Regions from separate parts of the Lysinibacillus sp. NPDC094403 genome, predicted to be linked through region 1. Evidence: riboswitches for the same ligand, from Rfam matches in the RefSeq annotation. Region 1 holds a riboswitch; each other region holds the start of a gene.
What was found. Region 1 has a riboswitch for cobalamin ahead of ACQKMV_RS00480 (ABC transporter substrate-binding protein). Riboswitches for the same ligand answer to the same signal wherever they lie in the genome.
Positions count from the first base shown of each region.

Region 1 (6,408 bases):
ATTTAGATGAGCAAGTGACACGTCTTAGTCATGCTTTATTAGAGCAAGGGGTGCGCCAAGGCGATAAAGTCATCATTTTTATGCCAAATGTTGTAGAGTTTGTTGTTAGCTATTTTGCAATTCAGCGCATTGGTGCTATTGTCGTTCCAGTAAATGCGAAATTTACGCTGCAAGAGGTCGAATATGTAGCGCAGCATGCTGATGCTAAAGCTATTCTAGTACATGAGGCAATTTTTGCAGCAGTCGAAAACATCACGGTAATTTCTTTAAAAATCAAAACAGGTCAAGAGCATGCTGGTTGGCTAAACTATGAAACTCTTATTCAACATGCAAGCATTCAAACAATTGATTGCCAGTTGAATGAAGATGATGTTTCGACGATTTTATATACATCGGGTACAACGGGAAAACCAAAGGGTGTGTTGTTTAGTTATCGCAATATTTTAACTGTAGCACAAATGATTGCAGTAGAAATGGAAGTAAAGCCCGAAAGCCGAATCCTTCTCATGATGCCGTTGACGCATTCAGCTCCATTACATCTATTTTTAATGGCTGGAGTATTCGTTGGCTCAACAAACGTGCTAACACCAACATTTACGCCTGATTTGTTTATTGATTCAATAGAGCAGGAAAGGACAACGCATTTCTTTGGCGCACCTGTTGCCTATTTGTTAACGGCCCAAATGCCAAGATTGCAAACAGCGGATTTATCATCGATGAAATGGTGGGTTTATGGTGGCGCGCCTTTATCACAAAATGAAGTCCAATTTTTACAAAAAGCATTCCAAACAGATAATTTAACGTGTGTCTATGGCTTAACAGAGGCTGGTCCAAATGGTTCGTTATTGTTTGGCAGAGAGCATGCAACGAAAGCAGGAAGTATTGGCCGCCGTGCACCACTTGGAGCGGAGCTGCGTATTATCAACGACGAAGGAGAAGATGTCAGTGTTGGTGAAGTAGGAGAAATCGTCTTACTTGGTGAAGGCAATATGCTCGGCTATTACAAGGATGATGTTGCAACAAAGGCTGCGTTTATAGATGGCTGGTTGAAAACAGGTGATTTAGCGCGCATAGATGAGGACGGCTATATTTGGATTGTCGATCGCAAAAAGGATGTTATTTTTTCAGGCGGTGTGAATATTTATCCGAAAGAAATAGAAGATAGTATGTTGCGCTATGAGGGGATATTTGAAGTGGCTGTTATCGGTGTGCCACATCCGGAGTGGGGAGAAACGGTGAAGGCCGTTTATGCCGCCAAAACGGAAATTGACGAGGACGAACTTAAAGCTTTTTTGGAGGAGCATCTTGCTAAATATAAAATTCCGCGCATTTTTGAACGCGTGGAAGCACTACCACGAAATGCATCAGGCAAAATACTAAAACAAACCTTAAAGGGACAAGAGGTGAGATAGCATGAAGGTTTTACAGCAGGAAGAAATGAAAACAACAAACTTTTTTAAAGAGAATGATACACTTCATAAAGTTTTAGAAATGATGCTAGATAAAGAGTTTGTGGAATATGCAACACGTGAGCTAACAGATTTCGGTGAGCTTTGTGCTGGAGATATTGATGTGAGAGCCAAACATACGGATAGAGAGGGTGAACCTCGATTACAAAGGTATAATGCTTATGGTGAAGAAGTGTCAGATGTTTGGGTCAATGATGGCTATAAAAGAACAATTGAAGAGACGTATAATACCGGCATTGTTGGCTATGTGCATAAGGATATTCCGCAATTAGGTAGAAAGGGCAACTATGTTTACAGCTTTGCTCAAGGTTATTTACTATCACATACGGAGCCAGGCTTTTACTGTCCTGTTACTTTAACAATGGCAACGGCTTTTTTACTTGATCATTATGCAAGTGATGAGGTGAAGGAGCGATTTTTACCACATGTTTGTGCAACAGGAGAGACAGAGCTATATGAGGGGGCTACTTTTTTAACGGAGCGTCAAGGTGGCTCTGATGTTGGTGCGAATGTTGTAGAGGCAAGACAGGACGGCGATCAATATCGTTTATATGGTGAGAAATATTTCGCGTCTAACGCAGGAATGTGTGGGGTAGCCATGGTATTGGCACGTATGGAAGGGGCTCAGGCAGGTTCAAAGGGCTTAACATTATTTGCAGTTCCATGGCGAAATGAAGATGGCACTGTTAATAACCTTCGCATTCGACGTTTAAAGGATAAGCTGGGTGTTAAAGCAGTACCTTCAGGTGAGGTGGAATTTGATGGTGCGCTAGCTTACGTTGTGGGTGATCCAAATAAAGGAATTTACTATATGCTGGAGGCGCTTAATTTATCAAGAATTTGTAATGCGGTTGCTTCTATAGGCATTATGCGCCGCGGATATTTAGAGGCGAAGCACTATGTGACAAATCGTCATGCATTTGGTAAGCCTTTAACGCAATACCCTATGATTCAGGATACGCTAGGGAAATTCGCTGCCAAGCTTCATGTGGAAGTTGCTACGGTTTTTGATCTTATTCAGCTGTACGATAAGGTAACTAGTGGACAGGGGAATAAAGAGGACATCATTTTAAATCGCTTGTATATTGCGATCATGAAAAAAGAAACGGCAGAGCAAGCTGTACATTATGCTAGTGAAGCAATTGAATTACATGGCGGAAACGGCTATATTGAAGATTTTGTTACACCTCGGTTATTAAGAGATGCGCAGGTACTTACTGTGTGGGAGGGGACAGCGAATATTTTAGCTTTAGAGCTCATTCGTTTAGTTGATAAGTTTCATGTGCACGAAATGTTTGTTCGTGTCATGGAGGAACGTCTAGAAAAACTAGCTGACAGTCCATTAGTCAAAATTGTAGTGAAGCAATTAGCTAAACTAGATTCAACTTTGCAAACATTTAGCCGTTTAGATGATGCGACGAAAACGTTTGAGGCAAAAAAGGTCGCAGAGAAAATGGCACATTTATATGAAAGTGTTGTAGCAGTTGAATGGGCGCAAAGATTCGGCGGCAAATATGAGAAGCTAGCAGATATTTATTTAGAGAACACATGGGCATTGCGAGAAATGGGGGCCCCAATGAAAACCGTACAGTATTTCTCAGACATAGTTTAATCGATTAGAGGTCGTCTCGAATGGGGGCGACTTTTTTGATTTTCATGTATAATGAAATCAACTGAATATTATAAAGGTTCTTTACTAATGTAAAGTGAAAAGGGAAATCGGTGTAATTCCGATGCGGTCCCGCCACTGTATGTGTGAGTTTTTTCAATCTGCGCCACTGAAAATTTCGGGAAGGCTTGAAAAAACGTAAGGAGCACGAGCCAGGAGACCTGCCTTTATAGAAAACACGTTGTAGCCTACGAGGATAGGATGGTGGATTTTGTATATGTATTTTTGTGCAAATTTGACCCCCTCATTTTTTATGATGAGGGGTATTTGTTTTGTAAGATAAATGTCGATAAATTTGAAAGAGTGGATGATAATCTCACAATGCTGGGCGATAAACCCACAACCTTGGGCGATAAAAACAAAAATATATCGATAAATCAGAAAAACAAGTCATTAACTATATGCACAGATAGACTTAGGGGGATTCATTCGCATGAAGAAAATTTGGAAAATAGGATTATCAGCATTTTTAGCTATTGGCTTGCTGGCTGCATGTAATACTAAAGAGGCAACAAATGAAAAGCCGGCAACTTCTGAGCCACAAGAGATATCAAAAGTAGATCAAGCAACATTTCCAATGACGATAACGGATGCTACTGGCAAAGATATTACGCTAGAAGCACCTCCAGAAAAAATTGTCTCTCTCATTCCGAGTAACACAGAAATTTTATTTAGCCTTGGCCTAAATAATGAAATAGTTGGTGTAACAGATAATGACGATTATCCATCAGAGGCAACTAAAAAAGAAAAGGTCGGTGGTATGGATTATAATATCGAACAAATTATTGCTTTAACACCAGATATCGTTTTTGCGCATGCATCGGGTATGGGTTACTCAAAAGGAGCAATTGAACAGCTTGAGGCTGCAGGTGTGAAAGTATTTGTTGTAGCGGATGCAAAAAACTTTGATGAAACATACACAACGATTGAACAGCTTGGTCGTGCAACAGGAAAATTAGAAGAGGCTAAAAAAATTGTCGCAAATATGAAGGCAAAAGTTAAAGAAATTGAAGCAAAACTTGAGGGTGTTGAACCAAAGAAAGTATTTGTAGAGTCATCCGATGAGCCAGAAATTTATACAGCTGGTAAAGGTACATTTATGAATGAAATGCTAGAAATGATTCATGCCGAAAATGTGGCAGCAGATTCAAATAGCTGGTATAAAATTGATGCAGAACAAATTATCGCGAAAAATCCAGATGTCATTGTAGTGGCATATAATTATGTACCTGATATTTTAACGAAAATTCCAAAACGTCCAGGCTTTGAGACAATTACGGCCGTAAAAACTAAAGCTATTGTACAAGTGGATGAAAATACGACAAGCCGTCAAGGTCCTCGATTAGCAGATGGTCTTGAGGAATTAGCGAAGGCCGTCTACCCAGAGGCGTTTAAATGAGTAAAACAATTGTAGCCTATATAATAGCGATTACGCTTCTAGTCATTAGCATCTGGTGTGGTGTAGCGATAGGCTCGGTTCATATTCCACTAGAAGTATTGTGGAATAAGGCGGCTGATGAAACAGCTGCCAATATTTTATGGAAGATTCGGTTACCTAGAGTTTTGCTGGCAGGGCTTGTAGGGGCATCACTTGCTATTGCAGGGGCAGCTTTTCAAGGTTTATTAAAAAACCCTTTGGCTGATCCTTATACGTTAGGTGTTTCCTCTGGTGCATCAGTGGGTGCAGTTATGACGATTTTCTTTAGTATGTCCATACCTGTAGTCGGCCATTTTACGTTACCGACCTTTAGTATGATAGGTGCCATATTAACGATGGTAGCTGTCATGGGTTTTGCTAGAATAGTAGACCGCTCGCTAAAAATGGAAACTCTTATATTAACAGGGGTTATATTTAGTTCATTTTTAGGTTCCTTGATTTCGTTAATGATTGCATTATCTGGTGAAGAGCTACGGCAAGTTATCGGATGGCTACTCGGCTCAGTATCGATGCGGGGTTGGCCTTTTGTTCAAATGATTATTCCGTTTGTGATAATTGGCTCAATTATGCTTTGGACACAAAGACGCGAGTTAAACGTTCTGTTATATGGAGAAGAACGCGCAAAGCATTTAGGTGTCAATGTTAAACGCAGTAAATATATTATTTTAGTGGGTGGATCAATGTTGACAGGAGCTGCGGTAGCTGTTTCTGGAACGATTGGCTTTGTTGGTTTAGTAGTTCCTCATATGACGAGAATGATTTGGGGTTCAGATCACCGTCATTTATTGCCATTATCATTTTTAAATGGTGCAACATTGCTGATTATTTGTGATTTAGTAGCACGAACAATTATTATGCCAAGAGAGCTACCGATTGGTGTAATTACTGCATTTATTGGGGCGCCCGTTTTTTCCTATATTTTTTATAAGCAACGTAGAGGCAAGGGGGTACGGGCATGATTGTTGTTGAACATCTTTCTGGTGGCTATGAAGACGTACCGATCGTCCAGGATATAAGTTTTTCTGTTAAAAAAGGAAAAATACTAGGGATTTTAGGGCCGAATGGTAGTGGGAAATCTACATTGTTAAAAGTAATAAGTGGCATACTACCAGCAACTGCAGGCACTATATTAATAGATGGTAAAAATAGTAGCTCTTACAATGCTCGTGCTTTAGCAAAAAAAATGGCGGTGCTGCCACAATTACATGCTAATGCCTTTTCAAACAGTGTACGAGAGGCGGTATCTCTTGGACGTTATCCACATCAAACAGGCTTTTTTTCGAGCTGGACTGATCGTGATGAACAGGCAGTCCAACATGCAATGATGCAAACAGGTGTGAAACGCTATGAACAGACATCGATGGAATTTTTATCGGGCGGTGAACAGCAAAGAGTTTTTGTAGCTCAAGCTCTTGCACAAACAGCGGAAATATTACTGTTAGATGAGCCAACGAACCATCTAGATATTGCTCATCAACGTCAAATTTTAGATATGGTGCGAAAGGAAGCAATAGAATGTGGTTTGACCGTTATTATGGTACTACATGATATGAATTTAGCTTCCCTCTATTGTGATGAATTGTTACTAATGGAGGAAGGACGGATGCGGGCATTTGGGGAGCCACATGAAGTATTAATCGCTTCGCAAATCGAAGACGTCTATCATGCGCGAGTTGCAACCTATGCACATCCTGAAATTCCAAAGCCTCAAATTACAATGATGCCAGCTTTAGCTGAACATCAGCAACGTGCTGTCATTAAAAAAGAAAACTTCACTGTTACAGATCATTACATTCAGCTTCAATCAGAGTTTCCTTTAAAAACGGTGTCCT
Region 1 covers NZ_JBNNTL010000001.1:95,968-102,375, forward strand. Annotated here, with positions in the region: gene ACQKMV_RS00470 (class I adenylate-forming enzyme family protein) at 1-1,412, shown strand, start outside; gene ACQKMV_RS00475 (acyl-CoA dehydrogenase family protein) at 1,414-3,081, shown strand; cobalamin riboswitch at 3,139-3,321, shown strand; gene ACQKMV_RS00480 (ABC transporter substrate-binding protein) at 3,572-4,537, shown strand; gene ACQKMV_RS00485 (FecCD family ABC transporter permease) at 4,534-5,535, shown strand; gene ACQKMV_RS00490 (adenosylcobinamide amidohydrolase) at 5,532-6,408, shown strand, end outside.

Region 2 (6,408 bases), on a different contig from region 1:
GCTGTCGAAGAGGACTTGAAAAACGTTCAACAGGGCGTCTATGTCATTGATGAGGCTACAAAGTCGTTTGGTACAATCTCTCAGCATGTTAGCAAAATGACGAACCAGCTTGAGGATATTTCCGCAACAGCAGAAGAGCTTTCAAGTAGCTCGAATGAAGTGACAAAATTAGTATCGACAATTGCAAACGGAATGGATAAATTATCTAATTATACTGAGGTCATTCTGCAGTCAGTTGATGAGCAAAGTGCCTCTATGCAGGCGGTCAACACGGTGGTGTCGGAAGACTTATGTGTACAAGCTGAAAATTTACAAAAGCTTACACAAAGATTTAGTGGACAATAATTGAAAGAACTATATTACTTAATAAAAAAGGGCTATTTTGCAGGAATAAATTTTCTGCGAAATAGCCTTTATTATTTTATACCAAGTGCATTGATTTACCGGTGTTATCAACTGCTTAATAGATTCGGTATTAAACATTAAATAAGCCGAAAAAACCAGTTGTTATCACCAAAAATACTATGCTGATCATAAACATCAGTTCTGCGATAGTAGCAAGAAAATCTCTTTTATTATCCGCGTATTTCCATTCCATAAATGCTCGTAACATTTCAGATGTTACTAAAAAGACAATTAATATAAACCATGTTTTGAAAAACCAAGGAATTCCAATTGTGTCATTGTATATCGTGTAATAAGAACTTATTAATAATAGACTTGTAAAAATTATTCGTACAGACCAATCTAGTTTTTTATGTCTTTCGTTAATGTGATTATAAGAAAACCATTTCTTTCTTTCGACACCTAACAGCTTTCTAATGATAAATCCAAAAATACTAATTACTAAAACAAGCACAATTAGAAAAAGCATTAGTGTTCCAAATTGGATATTAATATTATTCAATTTCATTCACCTCTCAACCTGATCTTTTCTTGAGATAGTAGCGCCAGATTATTTATGTACTCTTATTGCTTGAACAATTAATGAAAATCCTATAATACATAAACTCCCTGATAAAACATGAAGGGTAATATTCCATCCTTCACTGACTTTTTGAAAATATTTGATATATAAAGACACGCCATATATGCACATTGTGACACCCCAAATACCTCTAAGCTTCTTCATATGATCCCGTTCCCACCCATTTCTAAACTAACTGAAAATTTTATCTGTATAGAAAGTGTAGCACATCAGATCATTATTTGGTAATTAATTGGAGAGTGTGAGACAAACAGAAGCACAGGTTATATACATAAACTTAAGCCATTAGATTAATATGTGTGGGGCAGTTTAACATTTATGTTTACACGTTAACTACTTGTCGAGCTTTGAGTTAGCATGCATACTTATCCGACTGCGGGTGGCTGAGGAGGCTTTGAAATTTAATTATGTTTTAGGTATAAATTGATTTTTTGGTATAATCTTGAAAGAAGGGTGGGGAACATGAATGGAGAAATATTTTAATAGTTTTCTTAAAGAAGAATTGTCAGTAATCGATATTCAGAAAGCTATGGTACAAGGTGATATAACATCAAAAGAATTAACTATGTATTATTTACACAGAATTGCTAACTATGATCAAGGTGGACGAAAAATTAATTCTATGCTTGAAATTAATCCTGAAGCGATATTTATTGCTGAAGCTTTAGATGAGGAAAGAATGACGAAAGGGACTAGAGGGCCTCTACACGGAATTCCGGTTGTTTTAAAAGACAATATCGAAACGAAAGATTTTATGCATACTAGTGCAGGCGCAATAGCATTAGAAAACTATTTAGCTAAGCAAGATGCATTTCTAGTAAAAAAGCTTCGTGAAGCGGGGGCTGTAATTTTAGGGAAAGCAAATATGACTGAATTAGCGAACGGTATGTCGAGTACGATGTGGGCAGGCTATAGTTCTCGAGGTGGACAAACACTTAATCCTTATGGTGATCCAGAACTTTTTGTAGGAGGATCTAGCACGGGCTCGGCAGTAGCAGTAGCATCGAATTTTTCTGTTTTATCAATTGGAACTGAGACAGACGCCTCGATATTAAATCCTGCTATTCAAAATTCAGTTGTCGGCATAAAACCGACTGTTGGGCTAATTAGCCGACGAGGCATTATACCGTTTACTTACTCTCAAGACACAGCAGGGCCAATGGCTAGAACAGTAACAGATGCAGCTATTTTATTGGGAGTATTAACAGGAGTAGATCAAGACGACGTCGCTACATATAAAAGTGAAAGAAGGTTATTTAAGGATTACACCAGTTTTTTAGATGCTACAGGATTAAAGGGCGCTAGAATTGGAGTGTATAATAATGCCCCGAAAGCTTATTATGACTCAGGAGAATATGATGAAACACTTTTTAATAATGCAATTCAGGTTATAAGAGAGCAAGGAGCCGTTATTATTGAAGACATCGAGATTCCTTCTTTCCATAGAGACTGGAAATGGGGAGTACCGCAATATGAATTAAAGCATAGTTTAAATAATTTCCTTGTCAATCTACCTTCACACATGCCTGTACATTCTATCTCTGAGTTAATTCAATTTAATAAACTATCGAAAGAAAACTCGTTGAAATATGGGCAGGATAAATTGGAATCGAGAGAGTATTTACCGAACACGTTAAGAGATCCTGAATATTTAAATGCAAAATTAGAGGATTTGTATTTTTCTCAAGAGCAAGGAATCGACTATACATTAAAAAAATATGAATTAGATGCGATTATCTTTCCATCATATATAGGTTCGACAATTAGTGCAAAAGCTGGTTATCCGTCTATTGCCGTCCCAGCAGGGTATATGGAAAATGGGAGACCATTTGGCATAACTTTCGCAGGAACTGCATTTAGTGAAGATGTTCTAATAAAACTCGCATTTTCATTTGAGCAAGCAACTAAATTACGAAAAGCTCCGAAGATGTAATAAGAACCTCTGGTAGACAAAGTAAACACCGTAATTCTCGGACTTACGAAATTATTATGGGAGGTAACGGCCTTCCAAGTTTATATGGTTACGGTGTAGGCTATAAATTGGTTAAATCCTATCTTGATTTGAACCCAACTTTAACACCAGAGGAATGGACTGCCCTAAGTTCAAAAGAATTTTTTGAAAAAGGAAATTACCTCGAAAACTATAATTAACAATTTTTTATGTAACACATTTTGGGAAAGAAAATAGCTAGAAGATAAAGAACAAGAAACTGGAATATATTGTGTCATTTGACTTAGAAAATACACTCCTTTACAATTGAATTTAATAATCTAATAGGAATGTGTAGTCACTAGGATTCCTATGACAACTGAATAGCGTGAAATAATAGGTGTAAATTGCGTGCAATTTACTTAAAAGGGAAATCGGTGCAAATCCGACACTGTCCCGCAACTGTAAATGTGAGCGACTTTTCAAATACCACTGTTTAACGACGGGAAGGGGAAAAGTAGCGATGATCATAAGTCAGGAGACCTGCCTATTATGAGTACACACCATAACCCTACGAGGAATAGGAGGTGGCATGTTGACAAAACAGAATGCTCTGTTCGTCACTGTACGTCAAACGCCCAAGATAAAAGAAGGTATTTGCTATCAAGCTAATTCTTTCATATTTGGGCATTGTTTGACTTTATGTGATGAACGAAAGAGATAGAATGAAGGATTTCCTCGGTTAATAGGAAATCCTTTTTTTACTGATGACTTCCGTTTTGAAAATATGTACGAAAAGAGGATGCACGTATGAAGAATATTCATGTATGTACAGCACAGCAATCGCAATATTTAGATATGAAAATTTGTAAACAGCCACGCACTGAAGTTTCAAAGAAAGCTACAACAAGAATGGTTGTAGAATCACTTGTTGATCAATTAATAGCTAGCAATCTTATTAGTAATGAACGATTATTTGAGCAAATTCTATATAACAAAGACATTATTTGGATTCAAAATGAAAGTATTAATGGGCACCTTTTTGCAAAGGCAAATATTACAGATCAGCTTAAAACAAAAACAAATAGTTTTATGATGTATATGCCGACAAATCCAATTGTGTATGAGGTAAATGGTGAGCATTACCATTTAATTACACGCATTGATTCGACTCGTGCAAAACCAAATTTAGAGCGACTTTCCCAAGCTCCAAAGCCAATACTAAGTGCTGCCCGTGCTAATGATTTATTGTGTTCGATAGTAATGCGCTTTTATGAAACATATTTAGAGGATTTATCTCAAGTAGCTCATAAAGACAAAAAACTGATGAATTTTGTAGAGCGAGAGTATTATCAATTTTTAGAAGCAGTGCAGGAACTAAATGATTATCATTTAAACTGGCACCCACGTGGTAACGGTCATGAGCTATTGTTAGCATTGATTGATAAATTGCAACTATTGAAAAGTCGACCTGGCAAGGTTTTAATTGATTTTTCTAATTCCCATAGCTACGTTCTAGTGGAACCTTCATATCGCATGTTCAAACAGGCACAGAAAAAAGTACAAGCTTTATAAATTGAATTAGCACGAGATGAAGAAGAATACCCGCGAAAGCAGAGCAAATACCCGCGATAGGGAGTAGAATACCCGCGCGAAGCAAGAGAATACCCGCGGAAGCAGAGTAAATACCCGCGCGAGGGCAGAATATCCGCGGAAACAGAGCAAATACCCGCGAAAGGAAGTAGAATACCCGCGCGAAGCAAGAGAATACCCGCGGAAGCAGAGCAAATACCCGCGAAAGGAAGTAGAATACCCGCGCGAAGCAAGAGAATACCCGCGGAAGCAGAGTAAATACCCGCGCGAGGGCAGAATATCCGCGGAGGCAGAGCAAATACCCGCGAAAGGAAGTAGAATACCCGCGGAAGCAGAGCAAATACCCGCGAAAGGGAAGAGAATACCCGCGCGAGCGCAGAATACCCACGCGAAGCAAGAATCCCCACGATAGCACAGTAAATCCCCACGAAACATAAAAAACAGGACAATGATATATAACAAATCATGTCCTGTTTTTAAATTTACTTAATACAATGCATAGCTTCCTCTGCTTCATGCCATGGAACGGAGTAGCCCTTGCCTTTTGCACAAAAAATGCTAGAAGATGTATATTCAGGGTCGGCGTTCTTATCGTAGCCAATTTGCGCAATAATGTCTTCTGTATTGTGACACATATCATAACCATCAAATTGTAGAGAAAGTACGCCCTTACCATTGGTGTAGGCGGCAAAGGTTGTACTGTAGCTCATAAATGTTGCGACAGGGGCTCGGCCAGTTAAAATCGCATCATTTTCAGTTAAGATTGGCGCGTCAAATGTACCAGCAGCTTGCTGAATGTCGGTCATCATGCGACCAATAAAATCACTAGGCGCTTTGAGCTTAAAGCGGTAATAGGGCTCTAGTAATACATTTTCTGCTTGCTCCAGCCCTTGTCGTAATGCACGGAATGTTGCCTCGCGGAAATCGCCACCGTCAGTATGTTTAATGTGTGCGCGTCCCGTTAAGAGAGTGAAGCGAATATCTGTCACAGGAAAACCGGTTAACAGCCCATGATGATCGCGCTCAAATAGATGTTTTTCAATGAGTCGTTGATGCCCAACAGATAAATCATCCGCGTGACATGCATTGACAAATGTATTACCAGTACCGCGAGTATTTGGCTCCATTAATAAATGTACTTCTGCATAATGCTTTAATGGCTCAAAATGACCATAGCCTGTCACGGTTGTTGTGATCGTTTCCATATATAAAATCTGTGGTTCGCTAAATGAGATATCTAGCGAGAAGCGTTTGTTAAGCACGTCAATAAGAACCTCGAGTTGGATGACACCCATAATATGAACATGAATTTCTTGGAATTTTTCTTGCCATAGTACACGTAATGATGGTTCTTCTGCTTCGAGTGTGCGGAAAATCTTTAAAACTTCTTTTATATGCTGATCGCCCTCATATTGTACTTTCGCTTGTAATGTAGGTACTAATTCATAGGGCTGCGGGTTACCGGAATTGCCAATGATATTTCCAATGTTGGCTTCACTAAGCCCTTTAACTGTGAAAATTTCCCCAGCTTCGACCTCTTGAGCTGTTTCATAACGACTGCCATTGTATTGCCGAATTTCAGTCACTTTTTCTGTTACATTTCCAAATGAAAATTCATCACGCACATGCAACGTTCCCTGCAATGCCTTTAAAAAAGTTAAACGTTGATGTCCATCATGACGAATTTTAAACACCTCACCTTGGAACGGGGCATCGTTATGAAAATGTGTCTTTGTAAGTAGGGGAAGCTGTGCTAGGAATTCCTTTATCCCAATATCTTTTAAGGCAGAGCCAGTAAAACACAAAAAGGCCTTTTCCTGTTTAATCATCGTTTGTAAATGAGAAAGGCAGCTAGAGCTATCCAATGTCTCATTAAGAAAAGCATCTAAAAGCTGCT
Region 2 covers NZ_JBNNTL010000007.1:6,813-13,220, reverse strand. Annotated here, with positions in the region: gene ACQKMV_RS12510 (methyl-accepting chemotaxis protein) at 1-345, shown strand, start outside; gene ACQKMV_RS12505 (DUF4181 domain-containing protein) at 476-907, opposite strand; gene ACQKMV_RS12500 (amidase family protein) at 1,455-2,921, shown strand; gene ACQKMV_RS12495 (DUF2268 domain-containing putative Zn-dependent protease) at 2,897-3,139, shown strand; cobalamin riboswitch at 3,300-3,483, shown strand; gene ACQKMV_RS12490 (hypothetical protein) at 3,729-4,493, shown strand; gene ACQKMV_RS12485 (GTP-binding protein) at 4,994-6,408, opposite strand, start outside.
Region 2: another riboswitch for cobalamin. It lies ahead of ACQKMV_RS12490 (hypothetical protein); the one in region 1 lies ahead of ACQKMV_RS00480 (ABC transporter substrate-binding protein).

Region 3 (6,408 bases), on a different contig from region 1:
TTTTTATTTGATATAGCGTTTCACCCACCTCAAACGCTAAATTCATCATGCCAAATAACTGAAAACCTACAAACACTGCATGTAGTAAAGTTAATAACTGATATGGTTACCCATTAATTTAGGCTCGACTACTCGACGAATAATGAGTAAAATAACATCTAGGATAAATAAATTTTACATAAGTAGACATATTTACTACTAATAGGTGATAAAGCCCTAGCCACTAAAATGATAATGGAACCGAAGAAAAGAATGACATCAATTATCCATAAAATGATTGTTATAGCTTGCATATTTAAGTTGGATAAATAGTAGGCTAGTAAGTGTGACACCTCCAATAATAAAGCTGACGAGTAAATGTGACTTCATATATCCAAAGAAACGTTTCCTTGCATGTTGAGTCGCGTTTCTGATAATTTTGAAATATGTAATTAGGAAGCTTGCTTTGAAATTTAAAGTTTGCGACTTAAGTTGTGGAGTAATGAAGTAACGAATAATAGAAATTAAGATAATGTTTACTATGTAAAGAAAAACACCCGCAATTTTAAGACATATTTACCATCATTGTTTGAAGAGATTTGACTTTAAAAGAGTGCAGCTACGGCTAAAGAAATAATCATAATTAACCTAAAAAAGTTCACTAGTATTAAATTATTTATAGACTCTCCTTCTTTACGCAAATTAAGTTAAGTGATCTAAAAGTTTTTTTCGTTCTGAAACAATAAAGGTAGGGATGAATTATGGAAAAAGAGATTTTGCAACTTTTTAGTAATTTAACAGAGCGTGACCGTGATATTCAATACAAATCATACGAAGAATTAATGAAAATTATGCAGGAACCAGTTGATTGGACATATTCAGTTTGGGAACAACTTGTTCAGGCACTTACATACAAAAATGGACATGTGCGTGCAAGTGCTGCACAATTTTTATGCGCATTGGCAGCAAAAAGTGATCCTGAAGAAAGGGTTTTGGAGGACTTTTTAAAGATTTGGGCAGTAACGTATGATGAAAAAACAGTAACTGCGAGGCATACTTTGCAGGCAATTTGGAAAATAGGCTTAGCAGGGCAGGTACAAAGAGATTTAGTCGTTTCATATTTGGCGAAAAGGTTTCAAATATGCTTAGACGAAAAGCACCCGACATTAATACGCTATGATATTATTGTATCCTTTAAAAAGCTATTCGATGAGACGAAAGACCCGAAGCTGCTAAAAATTGCGGAGCGTTTAATTGATGAAGAACAAGATGTTAAAAGCAAAAGAAAATATATGAAAGCCATCCATTAAAATTCGTGGAATGGCTATTTTTTTATGAAAATTCTTTCGTTGATAGAGAATTAGTTTATAATATATCCAGGCGTGTTGATTAGGAAAAAATAGGTTTATTATTGACCGATAATAGGATTTTTTTGTTGAAATTTTGCTAATGTTTGTTGATGCCCTTAGCGGAAAATGCTGTCTTTTAAAATGGTTAATAACACACCTGATAATATATGAAAAAGTAAAAGGAGTTAAACAATGAGTATTTATAATTATTTAGTAAAGAAGCCAAATGGTGAAATATTATCAATGGAAACTTATCGAGGAAAAACGCTGTTAATTGTTAATACAGCAAACAAGTGCCGTTTTACATATCAATTCGAAGACTTACAAAAAATGTATGACAAATATGGGAAAGATAATTTTGTCGTATTAGGTTTTCCTTGTGATCAATTTGATAATCAAAATCCTGAAGACGGCGAACAAACTACACAACTTTGTAAAATCAACTATGGTGTAACATTCCCAATTTTTGAATTGGTGCACGTAAATGGAGATGCGACACACCCATTATTCAATTATTTAAAGCACGAGATAGATTATCGCGAATTCGGCAAGGCAAGTATGCAGGAAAAAATGCTAGCAGAAGCAATTATCCAAATTGCACCTAGTTTTTTAGACGGTCGTAATATTCGCTGGAACTTTACAAAATTTTTAATAGATACAAATGGTAAAACAGTTGCACGCTTCGAACCTACAGATTCACAGCTTGATATTGAGCAAGCTATTGAAAGAATCTTATAAAACCTTGGATCAATACTAAAATCCGTTTTTGATTAAAAAAGTTGGTTGATGAAAGCATATGGAGGGAGGATTAGGCTTAGTTTACGGAAAGCTTCCTCCTACAGTGGAATGTGCAGTCAAGTACATATTGTGAAGAGCCATAACTTTAACTCTCGTGAAATCAGAATAGAGAATGATTTTGTATAGCTATGTAGAAAAAGGGCTTACTATTGTTCGTATTCATTTGTTTTCCGTTCATTTCAAAGCTATTTTTTCCTATCAATATATGTTAAACTGCTTTACAAGTGAATAATTCTTGCAGAATAAGGGTGCTAAACTATAGCATAATCGGGAATTCGGTGAAAAACCGAAGCTGTTTCCGCAACTGTAAGTACAGGAATCATAAAGATATACCACTGTCGAATTATTTGATGGGAAGGTTTTTTTATGACTCACAACATGATTGAATGTAGTGAACTGTACAAGCCAGGAGACCGACCTTTGTTTGAACGTATAGATAACTCTTCGGAAGCTAGGAGAATATGCGGCAAATACATAGGCTATGACGTGTCTATACGACACACTATTTATGTTATTTTCGTTGTTTCCTTAGGAGTGGGAACAGCGTTTTTTTATGTGCACTTATTAATTCACCTAATGAGATCTAAGGGTGTTTATAAAGTAAGAATTTTTCATGAAAGAAAGCGGGGACTTAGATTTGAAAAAAGATGCACGTTTTTCTTGTTATCCATTTATGCGTGAAAAGGCATCAACAGTAGATTTTGAAATTCGAACGGATAGCCTTACAACACATATTGGCGTCGCTTTGGCAGCAGTGAAAAAAGAAACGTTAGAGGTAGTAGCGGATGATTTATTAGCCATTTTGCCAATGGCTTACCATGTAAATGGCTCAGTCCGAGGTAAATTAGCGGTAACCGAAGATGATTTAACTTGGCTAAGTGATCGTTATGATTTCTATGTTAGTCATGTTAAGGAAGAAATACAGAGCTTTGTATTACCTCAAGGAACAGAGGCTGCTACTGCATTACATTTATGCCGTAGTGAGGCGAAAAAATCATATCGCATTTTGCACAAAGTATCTGAAGAACGAGAAGTACCAGCTATTCTTTTTGATTATTTAGGATTGCTAGCCAATGTTTTTTTTGTAATGGCTGTCTATATGAATCGGCATGCTGGTATTGCCGAAATACCGTTTATTAGTAAGTCATACCCGATGAAAAAGAAAAAGGAGAATCAATGAAATGAAGAAAATGTTTAAACTTCAATGGCTTTCTGTGTTGATGCTGGCACTTGTATTAGTTGGCTGTGGTGCGAAAGAGGATACTAAAAAAGATGCTATTTCTAAGGAAGATCAACAAGTTGAGAAAACTAGCTATAAAGTTAAGGATGACCGTGGCGTAGAAGTAGAGTTTGATGCCGTACCTAAAACTATTGTTTCATTACAGCCGAGTAATACAGAAATTTTATTTGCTTTAGGTGTGGGTGATAAAATCGTTGGTGCAACTGAGTATGATTCGTATCCAGAAGAAGCTCAAAAAATTGAGCGTGTTTCTGATACTGTAAAATTCAATAGTGAGCGTATTTTAGCGTTAAAGCCAGATGTCGTTATTGCTTATACGACTGGAGGCGATGATGAAAATTTAAATGCCTTAAAAGGTCTCGAAGATGCAGGTATTAAAGTGTTTGCCATTCAATCAGCTAAATCATTTGATGATGTTTACGGGGATATCCAACAAATCGCAACGGTAATGGGAATCAAAGATAAAGGCGACAAGTTAGATAAAGATATTAAAGCTAAAATTGCGGAAGTCCAAGCGAAAGTCAAAGATGTGAAAGAACCGAAAAATATCTACTTAGAAATTAGTCCAAAGCCAGACTTATATACAGCTGGTTCTGGTACATTCCAACAAGAGATTTTAAATGCTGCAAATGTAAAGAACGTTTTTGCTGACCTCAAAAGCTGGGCAAAGGTATCTGAGGAAGATATCATTGCGAAAAACCCAGAAGTCATTTTAACAACAGTAAACTATGTGAAAGATCCAGCGGCAGAAATCCTTTCTCGTGATGGATGGAATTCAATCACTGCCATTCAAAATAAAGCAGTTTACTATATAGATACTGATATTTCGAACCGTCCAGGTCCACGTATTGGCGAAGCTGTTGAGTTAATAGCAAAAGCCGCATACCCTGAGTTATTTAAATAGTCTATATGGAAAAATAGAATTTTGGAGCTGTCCTTTAAAAAGGGCAGCTTTTTTAATAGGTAATTACTCTGGTAGTGTGAACACTTCACTATGAAGATTCCTTGACCCCGCTCCGCTTTGGGGAAAAAGTGATCGGGTAAGGTGAAAAAGTGCTCCGCTTTGTGGAAGAAGTGATCGGGAAGAGTGGATAACTGCTCTACTTCGGTGAGAAGTGATCAGATAATACGGCCACCCGCTCCACTCCGACAGACAAAGAAGCCCTCAAATAAATACTCTTAAAGCTCTAAGTAGTGTATAACATTTCCTAGTGCGAAAATTGGTATTATATCGAATTGTTCTATAAAATAGAGATAAGAATGCTTGCTAACAGAGAGAGGTGCAGTGAGTGAAACAGTTTGATATGAAGATTATTCCGTTTGAGGCAGTCTATAATTTCCGTGATATGGGTGGTTATAAGTCGAGAGATGGTCGTGCTGTTAAGAATGGTTTGATTTATCGTTCAGCAGCACTTGGTAAAATGACGAAAGCAGATAAGGAGCTTTTTGAAACACTAGATGTGAAAACAATTTTTGATTATCGAGACAACCATGAGGCTCAAAATAATCCTAATCCGGTATTCCCGTATGCCAAGAATATTCAAATACCAGCAAAGGGAAATCATGCTTTTGAGATGCCTACAAATACTGGTGGAAAAGATTTTTATAAGGTTGTAAGCCCAGAGATGTTCCGAGAATTTTACGCGCAAATGCCTTTTAATAATGCCTCGTTCAAGGAGTTAATGGCAATGATTCAACACCCTGAAAATTTAGGGCTTGTTCATCATTGCGCTGTCGGGAAGGATCGAACAGGTATTGGCAGCGCACTTATTTTACTTGCTTTAGATGTACCTGAGGAAACGATTATGGAGGACTATTTAGATACGAATGTACATCTACGTCCTTTGGTAGAGAGAATGGCTCAGACAATCCAACATGATTATAGCGATCAAGAATTACAGCAATTTTATGCCTTAATGTCTGCCAGTGAGGAGTATTTACAAGCTGCATTTGATGCAATGGAAAACCGATATGGCTCTAAGACCGCTTTTTTAGAGAGTGAGTTTGGCTTAACAACAGAAAAACGTAAGCAATTGCAGGATCATTGCTTAATATAATAAGAAACCCTTTCACATAAAATTGTGAAAGGGATTTTTACGTATTATACTAGCTTTGCATGTTTCATTAGAAAAAACCCTTTATAGCCTAAAAATCTATGATAAGATACTATATATTTTTATCCCGCGTTAACGGGCAGTAATTTATCTTTATTGAAAGCGAAGCGTCAGGTACTGCCCGTAAAAATCTTTATAAAGCGTATAGGAGAAGTGAAAAGTATTGGCAGATGCATTGAGAGAAAGTGATATAAAAGAGACAAACAAGTTAAGTTTATTCCATTTAACGTGGCCGATATTCTTGGAAGTATTTTTATTTATGTTAATGGGATTAGCCGATACTTTTATGCTTAGTGCTTTATCAGATAATGCTGTATCCGGGGTTGGTGCAGCCAATCAATATATTCATATTGCAATTTTAATACTTGAAGTAGTTGGTAATGGTGCTTCCATTGTTGTATCTCAATATTTAGGCTCAAGGCGCGTTTTTGAAGCGGCGAAGATTTCCGCTTTAGCAGTAACGATGAATTTGGCCGTTGGACTTTTGATGAGTGTTTTATTTTTCTTCTTTTCGAGTCATTTAATGACCATGATGAACTTGCAGGGGGAAGTGCTTAAATACGCCCAAAGCTATTTGGTGATTATAGGAAGCTTCATTTTTTTACAGGCAGTTATAAATGCGTTAGCAGCGATTATCCGTGTGCATGGATGGACAAAGCAAACGATGTATGTATCTCTGGGGATGAATGTGCTACATGTTGTATTAAACTACGGTTTAATTTTTGGTAACCTTGGATTACCGGAGCTAGGTGTAAAAGGAGCGGCTATTTCTTCAGTTATAAGTCGTGGATTAGCGGTTCTTGTGTTTTTCTGGTTGTTGTATCAAGTCATGGAAGTAAGAGTGAAGCTAGAATACTATTTTGAGTATTCAAAGGAATATGTTCGAAAAATATTAAATATAGGCTTACCGTCAGCATTTGAGCAGGTG
Region 3 covers NZ_JBNNTL010000008.1:51,640-58,047, forward strand. Annotated here, with positions in the region: gene ACQKMV_RS13865 (hypothetical protein) at 741-1,289, shown strand; gene ACQKMV_RS13870 (glutathione peroxidase) at 1,521-2,066, shown strand; cobalamin riboswitch at 2,355-2,562, shown strand; gene ACQKMV_RS13875 (ATP:cob(I)alamin adenosyltransferase) at 2,764-3,306, shown strand; gene ACQKMV_RS13880 (ABC transporter substrate-binding protein) at 3,308-4,270, shown strand; gene ACQKMV_RS13885 (tyrosine-protein phosphatase) at 4,656-5,423, shown strand; gene ACQKMV_RS13890 (MATE family efflux transporter) at 5,644-6,408, shown strand, end outside.
Region 3: another riboswitch for cobalamin. It lies ahead of ACQKMV_RS13875 (ATP:cob(I)alamin adenosyltransferase); the one in region 1 lies ahead of ACQKMV_RS00480 (ABC transporter substrate-binding protein).